One region of the Streptomyces sp. NBC_01429 genome, then DNA from elsewhere that is predicted to be linked to it. Evidence: riboswitches for the same ligand, from Rfam matches in the RefSeq annotation. Region 1 holds a riboswitch; each other region holds the start of a gene.
The links. A riboswitch is a leader RNA that binds a small molecule or an ion and turns the genes downstream of it on or off. The one in region 1 is predicted to bind cobalamin.
Positions count from the first base shown of each region.

Region 2: linked by a shared signal. The riboswitch ahead of OG627_RS34025 (FecCD family ABC transporter permease) and the one ahead of OG627_RS27610 (cobalamin biosynthesis protein) in region 1 are both predicted to bind cobalamin.
Region 3: linked by a shared signal. The riboswitch ahead of metE (5-methyltetrahydropteroyltriglutamate--homocysteine S-methyltransferase) and the one ahead of OG627_RS27610 (cobalamin biosynthesis protein) in region 1 are both predicted to bind cobalamin.
Region 4: linked by a shared signal. The riboswitch ahead of OG627_RS10270 (ribonucleoside-diphosphate reductase subunit alpha) and the one ahead of OG627_RS27610 (cobalamin biosynthesis protein) in region 1 are both predicted to bind cobalamin.

Region 1 is NZ_CP109599.1:6,270,259-6,272,450, forward strand. Features, by position in the region: gene OG627_RS27610 (cobalamin biosynthesis protein) at 1-903, opposite strand, end outside; cobalamin riboswitch at 937-1,088, opposite strand; gene OG627_RS27615 (hypothetical protein) at 1,151-1,396, opposite strand; gene OG627_RS27620 (inorganic phosphate transporter) at 1,393-2,192, opposite strand, start outside.
Region 2 is NZ_CP109599.1:7,824,295-7,826,486, reverse strand. Features, by position in the region: gene OG627_RS34025 (FecCD family ABC transporter permease) at 1-778, opposite strand, end outside; cobalamin riboswitch at 903-1,078, opposite strand; gene OG627_RS34020 (TetR/AcrR family transcriptional regulator) at 1,094-1,756, shown strand; gene OG627_RS34015 (ATP-binding protein) at 1,784-2,192, opposite strand, start outside.
Region 3 is NZ_CP109599.1:461,635-463,826, forward strand. Features, by position in the region: gene OG627_RS02110 (MBL fold metallo-hydrolase) at 1-646, opposite strand, end outside; cobalamin riboswitch at 923-1,144, shown strand; gene metE (5-methyltetrahydropteroyltriglutamate--homocysteine S-methyltransferase) at 1,306-2,192, shown strand, end outside.
Region 4 is NZ_CP109599.1:2,466,367-2,468,558, reverse strand. Features, by position in the region: gene OG627_RS10270 (ribonucleoside-diphosphate reductase subunit alpha) at 1-1,113, opposite strand, end outside; cobalamin riboswitch at 1,271-1,397, opposite strand; gene OG627_RS10265 (YbdD/YjiX family protein) at 1,521-1,739, opposite strand; gene OG627_RS10260 (carbon starvation CstA family protein) at 1,736-2,192, opposite strand, start outside.

The DNA of each region.
Region 1 (2,192 bases):
CACCGCGCGCTCGATGTCGGCTACCTCCACGGACCGCCCGCCGCCGTTCAGCACCGGCCGGTGCTCGACCCGCCCGCCGTACGCGAGCGTGCCGCCCAGCCGTACGCCCAGCGCGCCGGCGAACGACGCCTCCACCGGGCCCGCGTTGGGGCTCGGGTGCCGGGCAGCGTCCCGCCGTACGGCCCGCAGCGCCCCGCGCGGATCGCCGCCCGCGACGATCGCCAGCGCGGCGGTCAGCCGGGCCCCCGGCCATCCCGCGGCGTCGTCGAGCCGCGCGGAGGCCCAGCCGAACCGGCGGTACCGCTCGCTCCTGTGCCCCACCATCGCGTCCAGCGTGTTCACGGCCCGGAACCCGGCCAGCCCGGCAGGACCCGCGACCGCGCCCCACACCAGCGCGCCCACGACGGCGTCGGAGGTGTTCTCGGCGACGGACTCCACGACGGCCCGCGCGATTCCCGCTCCGTCCAGCGTCTGCGGGTCGCGCCCGCACAGATGCGGCAGCCGCTCCCTGGCCCCTTCGACGTCCCCGGCGGCCAGCGCGGCGCCGATCGCCCGCGCCTCGCGGCCCAGCGAGGTCCCGCCGATCACGGACCAGGTGGCGGCTGCGGTGAGGGCCGCGGCGGCGGGGGGACGGTGGCGTACGGCACGGGCGGCCAGCGCGGCGGCCCCGGCGGCGCCACCGGCGCACACCACCGTGTACAGCGCGCCCCAGCCGCGGTGGTCGCGCCACAGGACGCGCTCCACGGCCCCGGCGGCCCGGCCGAACGCCGCGACAGGATGGCCGCGGCGCGGATCGGCGAAGAGGAGGTCGGCCAGCAGGCCGGCGGTGGCACCGTACGCGAAGACCCGCTCGGTGACGGCGGAGCCGCCGCCGCGCGCGACGGCAGAACCGCGGCCAGGCATGGCGAAATGTCCTCACTCAGGGTCCGCGCCCCGGTTCGACGTGACGCGGCGGCAGGAGTTCCTGGCTCCCGGAGCGCCCGTGCGGGGCGCTCGCGGTGACAGTGGCGGGACCGCGCCGGATTCGCACCGGCTTCCTCTTCTGCCGCCGTGTATGGCCCCGGCAGTCCACCACGCCGTCGAAAGACCCGTCAACTCCGCCTTGACCTGCGACGGGGCAGTGTGCCGAGGCCCACACGGGGCGGGGCGGTCACGCGACGATCAGATAGATCCCGTACGCCACCGCCGCCACACAGAGCGCGAAGCAGAGGTAGGCGCCCGCCGTGCGGACGGCGGTGAGCGACCCGGCGGCGCCCTGCGCCCCCGTACCGGCCTCCGGCTGTCCCTCCCGCTTGGCGAGGGCGACGATGCCCAGGGTGAACAGGCCCACCAGGGCGACGGTGGTCACGAGGCTGACGCCGAAGACGGAGCCGAGCGCTGCCCAGTCGATGTTCATGCGATGACTTCCTTACGCGCGGGCTCGGCGGTGGTGCCGGTGGGGACGGGGGCGTGGATGGTGGCCGACAGGTCCTGCGCGGCCCCGGCGGGCGGCGGGGTGACGGCGGCGATGGCGGTCGTCACGATGCCGGCGGGCTCGGCGGAACCGGCGCCCCCGGCGACCGGGGACTCCGTACCAGCCGCGGCGTCCGCGCCCTCGGTGACGTTCGTGTGGTCGATCGGCTGGCGCCGCGAGACGAGCCAGATCGCGCCCGATCCCGCGATGAGCAGGACGGCGACGGCCGTGACTCCCCAGGTGCCCTGACCGGTGAGGAACTCGGCGCCCGCGGCGACCAGTCCGGCGGCCGGCAGGGTCAGCCCCCAGGCGATGAACATCCGGGAGGCGGTGGACCAGCGGACCACCCCGCCCTTGCGGCCGAGACCAGCGCCCATCACGGCGCCGGAGCAGGACTGCGTGGTGGAGAGCGAGAAGCCCAGGTGCGAGGAGGCCAGGATGACGGTGGCCGCGCTGGTCTGCGCGGCGAAGCCCTGCTGCGGCCGGAGATCGGTGAGGCCGGTGCCCATGGTGCGGATGATGCGCCAGCCGCCCAGGTACGTACCGAGCGCGATCGCCAGACCGGCCGAGACGATGACCCACACCGGCGGGTTGGAGCCCGGGGCGAGCACGCCGCCGGTCACCAGCGCGAGCGTGATGACGCCCATGGTCTTCTGCGCGTCGTTGGTGCCGTGCGCGAGGGAGACGAGACCGGCGGAGGCGATCTGGCCCACGCGGTACCCCTTGGCGGTCGCCTTCT
Region 2 (2,192 bases), 1.6 Mb from region 1:
CCGCGTCCACCCCCAGGGCGGCGGCGGTCTCGTCGCCCATCGCCAGGGCGTTGAGGCGACGCGCCGACCACCCGAGGTGGGCGAGGCCACCGAGCACGGCGCCCGCGGCGATCGGCACGGAGGACCATGTGGTGCCCCCGAGGCTGCCGAGCATCCACATCATCGCGGAGCGGGCGGCCTCGCCCCGCTCGGCGGCGAAGACCATGAACGTCGTGACGGCCGAGAAACCGTAGTACATCGCCGTGCCCGTCAGGACCAGTCTCAGCGGGGTCAGGCCGCGAGCGGTACGGGCGATCGCGTACACGAGCATCATCGCGAGCAGTGCGGAGAGGAAGGCCGCCGTGGACAGCGCCCAGACACCGAGCGCGCCGAAGGCTCCGAAGATGAGTACGGCGTTCGCGCCGACTGCCGCGCCGGAGGAGATGCCGAGGACGAACGGGTCGGCCAGGGCGTTGCGGACCATGGCCTGCACCGCGACGCCGACGGCCGAGAGACCGGCCCCGACGACAGCGGCGAGCACGGCTCGCGGAAAGCGCAGTTCCCAGACGATGGTGTACCCGGGGACTTCGTCGGGGGCGATGGCCCCTCCCGTCAGACCGGCCCACAGGTAGCGCGACACCGCTCCCCAGGAGAGCCCCGAGGCCCCGAGTCCGGCGCCGCAGACGAGGGAGAGCGGAAGCAGGACACCCAGGGTGATCAGCAACAGCGGCAGGGGCACACGCCGGGGAGGGGCGGGCCCGCCACCGGCGCGGGCCGTACGCGAGGGCGCGGCAGGTATGTGTTCGAGGGGCGTGACCACGGGCGGACCGCTTTCGCCTCGGGCCGTGCACCTGCGCGAACGAAGGAGCGGCCCGGACGCGGGAGCGCCCTGCGCAGCGCCTCTCGCAGTCCACGGCGAATTGACAGGAGCCATCACCACCGCGGGTAATCGGGCTTGCGAAGCCATGAGACGGCTCCGCCTACCGTTGCGGGTCAGCGCCGGAATTCGACCGGACTTCCCCCACGGGGCGTCTGCAGCTTAGCGGGTACGGGTTGTCGCCCCTCCGGGAGGAGGGGGACCTCCGCGCTAAACTTCACTATGTAAGGTGACAGCATGGAACACACCGGATCAGCCGCATCGGCCGCACGCGGACCGGCCCGCGCGCGCAACCGCCGCGGCGAGGGCGGCCGCCTGCGCGACGACATCGTCGCCGCCGCGGTGGAACTCCTCGACGAGGGCGGCGACGAACGCGCCATCACCCTGCGGTCGGTCGCCCGCAGGGTCGGGATCGCCGCGCCGTCGATCTACCCGCACTTCCCCGACCAGCCGGCCATCATGCTCGCCGTCGTGCGCCAGGAGTTCACCGCGCTGGAGAACAGCGTGCGCGCGGCGCTGGACAGGACCGACGACGACCCGCGGCGACGCCTGTACGCCGTGTGCCACGCCTATCTCGAATTCGCCCGGCTCCACCCCGAGCGCTACCGCACGATGTTCGGCGGGCTCTGGATGCCGGACCTGGGCGACAATTCCCTGACCAAGCAGGATCTGGCCACACTCGGCGACGAGACCATGCGGCTCCTCGCCGGCGTCCTCGGCGGCTGCGTCGACGCCGGCCAATCCACCAGCACCGACCCCTCCGCCGACACGGTCGCACTCTGGCTGGGCCTGCACGGACTCGCCCACCAGCGCACCCTGGCCCACGCGTTCCCCTGGCCGGAGGACATCGCCGACCGCATCATCACCGCGCTCGCCCACCTGAACACCAGCGACACCTGATCCCGTACCGCCCGGTGGCGACATCCGTCAGACGCCGAGGTCGGGCCGGTTCCTGAGCTGTCTGCGGGAGGTGATGCCGAGCTTGCGGAATATGTTGCGCAGATGGGCGTCTATGGTGCGCGGGCTGAGGAACAGCCGGGCGGCGACCTCGTTGGACGTCGCGCCGGTGGCGACCAGCCGGGCGATGTACACCTCCTGAGTGGTGAGTTGGTCGTAGGTGTGCCCGGACCGGCTGCGGGCTTTCTCGCCGGTGGCGCGCAGCTCGTCGGCGGCCCGGCGGGCGAACGCCTCGATCCCGGCCTCCGACAGCAGTTCGTGGGCGGTGCGCAGGTAGCGGCGGCAGTCGCGCCTGCGGCCTTCGCGCCGCAGCCACTCCCCGTACAGCAGATGGGCTCTGCCCCGGTAGGGAAGCAGGGGGCTCTTGTCCAGGAGGTCG
Region 3 (2,192 bases), 5.8 Mb from region 1:
ATTCCATGGCCCGCAGGGCGACGGGGATGCGGGAGCGGCCGTCGACCGTCGCGGAGTGGTAGAAGGCGTCACCGGCGTGCAGCAGCCAGCGGGGGCCGGTGTCGACCGCGACGCACGCGTGTCCACGGGTGTGGCCGGGCAGCGAGACGAGGACGATCCCGGGAGCGATGGAGTCGAGTTCCCTGGCCGCAGCGAATCCTCGCCATTTCTCCCCGTCGGGGCTGTGTTCGACGATCCTCGGGCCGTGCGCCCACTGCGCCGAGCTGTAGCGCATGCGTTCTCGCCGGGACGGCGCGATCATGGACCCGAGCGCCTCGGCGGCGGTGACATGTATGCGCGCGCGGGGGAAGTCGGAGAGCCCTCCTATGTGGTCGGCGTCGAAGTGCGTGACGACGATGTGCCGGACGTCGTCCCGGCTGAAGCCGAGCCGTTCCACCTGACGGGCGGCGGTCTCCTCCACGCGGAGCACCGGCCGGATCACGTGCCGCGAAGCCCCCAGGCGCCGCTTGGGGTCGGCGATGTCCTCCAGGCCGAAGCCGGAGTCGACGAGGACCAGGCCGTTGTCGGTTTCGAGCAGAAGGACGTGGCACACCAGGTGGGCGGTGGGCAGCAGCATGGTGCCGCAGTTGAGGTGGTGAACCTTCACGGACGGGTGTCCTTTCGCCGTACCTCTGGGGGGAGTTGGACCCACAGCCCCGGTCCGGCCTGCCCCGGTCCGGAACGTGAACACGATCGCGTCGGTCACCCTACGGTGACCCCGCCGCGAACCGGAACGCGGAGTCGCCCGGGCGTGAACGCGGCGGGCCCCGGGTCCGAACACGGAGCCCCCCGGAACTCCGGGGCGTCACCATACCGTCACTTCGCGTGACCCGGGTCGCGTCCCGGGATGCGGGCAGGAGTGTGCGCCCGCCTCTTCTCGCTCTAAGGTGGACGTGCAGCTGGTTCGCCCCGTCCGCCAGGCGGGGTGTCGTAAGAGGGAACCCGGTGGGAATCCGGGACTGCCCCGCAGCGGTGAGTGGGAACGACCGCCGTCATACAAGCACTGGATCCGACCGGGTCCGGGAAGCGACGGCCAGTAGGTGTCTCGTGATCCACACGAGACGGGCCCGCGAGTCCGAAGACCTGCCCGTTGCCCGCACGCGACCGATCGCGCGCGGACATCCCGGTGACCTCGTGGGCGGGTCGGCGTACATATCGAGCGGCACGCGCGACGGCACAGCGTCGTGGGCCGCCCGGTCGGTCGTCCCTTCGCGTCCTCGGTCCCGTCCCCGGGATACCAGGACACATCTCGCGAAGGAGAGTTCCGTGACAGCGAAGCCCGCAGCCGCGGCAGCACGAGCCACCGTGTACGGCTACCCCCGCCAGGGTCGGAACCGTGAGCTGAAGAAGGCCATCGAGGGCTACTGGAAGGGCCGGGTCGGCGCCGACGCCCTCCGGGAGACCGCGGCGGACCTCCGCCGTTCGAACTGGCGGCAGCTGGCCGACGCCGGAATCCATGAAGTGCCGTCCGGTGATTTCTCGTACTACGACCATGTCCTGGACACCAGCGTCATGGTCGGCGCTGTCCCCGAGCGGCACCGCGCGGCGGTCGAGGCCGACGCGCTGGACGGCTACTTCGCGATGGCCCGGGGTACCCAGGACATCGCCCCGCTGGAAATGACGAAGTGGTTCGACACGAACTACCACTACCTGGTGCCCGAGCTGGGCCCCGACACCGTCTTCACCGCCGACTCCGCCAAGCAGGTCGCCGAGTTCACGGAAGCCCTCGCGCTCGGCCACACCGCCCGCCCGGTCCTCGTCGGCCCCGTCACCTACCTGCTGCTGGCCAAGCCCGCCCCGGGCGTCGCGGCCGACTTCGAGCCGCTGACCCTGCTGGACCGGCTGCTGCCGGTGTACGCGGAGGTGCTCGCCGATCTGCGGGCGGCCGGCGCCGAGTGGGTCCAGCTCGACGAACCCGCGCTGGTCCAGGACCGTACCCCGGCCGAACTGAACGCGACCGCCCGCGCCTACCGCGACCTGGGCGCGGCCACCGACCGGCCGAAGCTGCTGGTCGCCTCGTACTTCGGGCGGCTCGGCGAGGCGCTGACCGTACTGGCCAAGGCCCCGGTCGAAGGACTGGCCCTCGACTTCACCGAATCGGGCGCCGCCAACCTCGAAGACCTCGCGGCGGCCGGCGGACTGCCCGGCAAGCG
Region 4 (2,192 bases), 3.8 Mb from region 1:
CAGCTCCGGCACGTCGGCCGGGGAGAACAGCGACCAGCTCCCGTCCGACTCGACCCGGCGCATGAACTCGTCCGGGATCCAGTGCGCGAGGTTCAGGTTGTGCGTACGCCGCGCCTCCTCGCCCGTGTTGTCGCGCAGTTCGAGGAACTCCTCCAGGTCCGCGTGCCAGGTCTCCAGGTAGACACAGGCCGCGCCCTTGCGCCGGCCGCCCTGGTTGACGGCCGCGACCGACGAGTCGAGCGTGCGCAGGAACGGGACGATGCCGTTGGAGTGGCCGTTCGTCCCCCGGATCAGCGAACCGCGCGAGCGGATACGGGAGTACGAGAGCCCGATGCCCCCCGCGTGCTTCGAGAGCCGCGCCACCTGGTGGTAGCGGTCGTAGATGGAGTCCAGCTCGTCCAGCGGGGAGTCCAGCAGATAGCAGGAGGACATCTGCGGGTGCCGGGTGCCGGAGTTGAAGAGGGTGGGGGAGGAGGGGAGGTACTCCAGCCGGCTCATCAGCGTGTAGAGCCGCTCGACCTCGGTCACGGCCCGGTCGCTCTCGTCCTCCGCGAGCCCGGCGGCGACGCGCGCCATGAAGTGCTGCGGGGTCTCGATGACCTGGCGGGTGATCGGGTGCCGCAGGAGGTAACGGCTGTAGAGCGTCCGCAGCCCGAAGTAGCCGAAGCGGTCGTCGGCGGCGGTGTCGATCATCGCGTCGAGCCGGGCAGCGTGGAGCGCGACGAAGGCGGCGGTACGGTCCGCGATCAGACCCTCGCGGTGCCCGGTCGTGACGGAGGCGGAGAACGACACGGCGCCCTGGGTCGCCGCCTCGTCCGCGATCGTGCGCGTCAGCAGTCTGGCCGCGAGCCGGGAGTACGCCGGGTCCTCGGAGATCAGTCCGGCCGCCGCCTCGGTGGCCAGCTCCCGCAACTCGGCCTCGTCCGAGCGGGCGTTGCGGCCCCGCAGCGCGGCGGCGGCGACCCTGCCCGGGTCGGTGTCGGGCAGATCGGCGGTCAGGTCCGTCAGGGTCCGCAGCAGCGCGGTGCCGGGTCCGTCGGCCTTCGGCTCGGCGGATTCCGTAACGGCTGGGACCGGATCGACTGAGACCGGATCGGCTGGCGCGATGGTCACGGTGGGGCTCTCCCTCGCTCGGCTCTGGGCCAACGGAGGGAAACGGGGGACCGGCCGTACGCAGGGGGACGCGGCCCGTGTCCGGGCAGCACCTACCGCGTACGGCGTCCACCGGCCCAACCGCGAGGCCCGGACGTCTGGGCGTCCGGATCGGGTCGAGCCGGACGCACCGTCGGCAGGTACCCGGACTTACGCGGGCGTGACAAAACACGCCAACGCATACCGTTGCGGGACAGTTCCGGATTCGCACCGGATTCCCCTGCGTCGACAGCGAGGTCGAGCATACATCTGGGGGGCGCGCGGTGCGGCACCCCCCAGATGTTGTGTCGTGGGTCGCTTCGGTTACGGTCGCTGGTACCGCTCCCGGTACCCCTCCCGGCACCGCTGTGCCTTCGTGGTGCGGCCGTTCAGCAGCAGCGGAAGCCCTCGCGCGGGTCGGCCTCGCGGGCGTCCGTGCGGCTGCGTTCGAAGGCCCGGCGGCTCATGATCCGGGCCTCCGGGGCGTGGGCGGTGGTGTGGGCGACGTACCGGTCGTACCCCGACTCGCCGGTCAGCTCGCGCACGTACCAGCGGATCCGCCCGGCGATGTGCCGCGCTCTGGCGGTCACGGTCACGGCCGCCGTCATGAGGCGCCGCTTCCCGGTCCCGCTCCCGCGCCCGCCGCCACCTTCGCCTCCGCCTCGGCGGCGGCCAGCTCCGCCTTCTCCTCCTGGGTGGGGATCATCCCCGCCGGGGCGACGATGCCGGACCTGACGTACGGCGCCTCCGACAGTTTCACGCTCTCCGGTGCGCGGATCGCCTTGAGGCAGACCCGTCCGGCGTCCGCGATGACCACGAGGATCAGGAGCGCGAAGAGGGCCGAGAGGACCCCGTCCACCGTGGAGTTGGTCACGACGGTGTGCATGTCGTCCATCGTCTTGGCCGGCGGCAGCACCTCGCCCCGGTCGATGGCCGACTGGTACACGTCGCGCTGGGTGAAGAAGCCCACCTTCGGGTCGCCGGAGAAGATCTTCTGCCAGCTCGCCGTGAGGGTCACGGCGGCGTCCCAGGCGAGCGGTACGGCGGTCACCCAGGCCCAT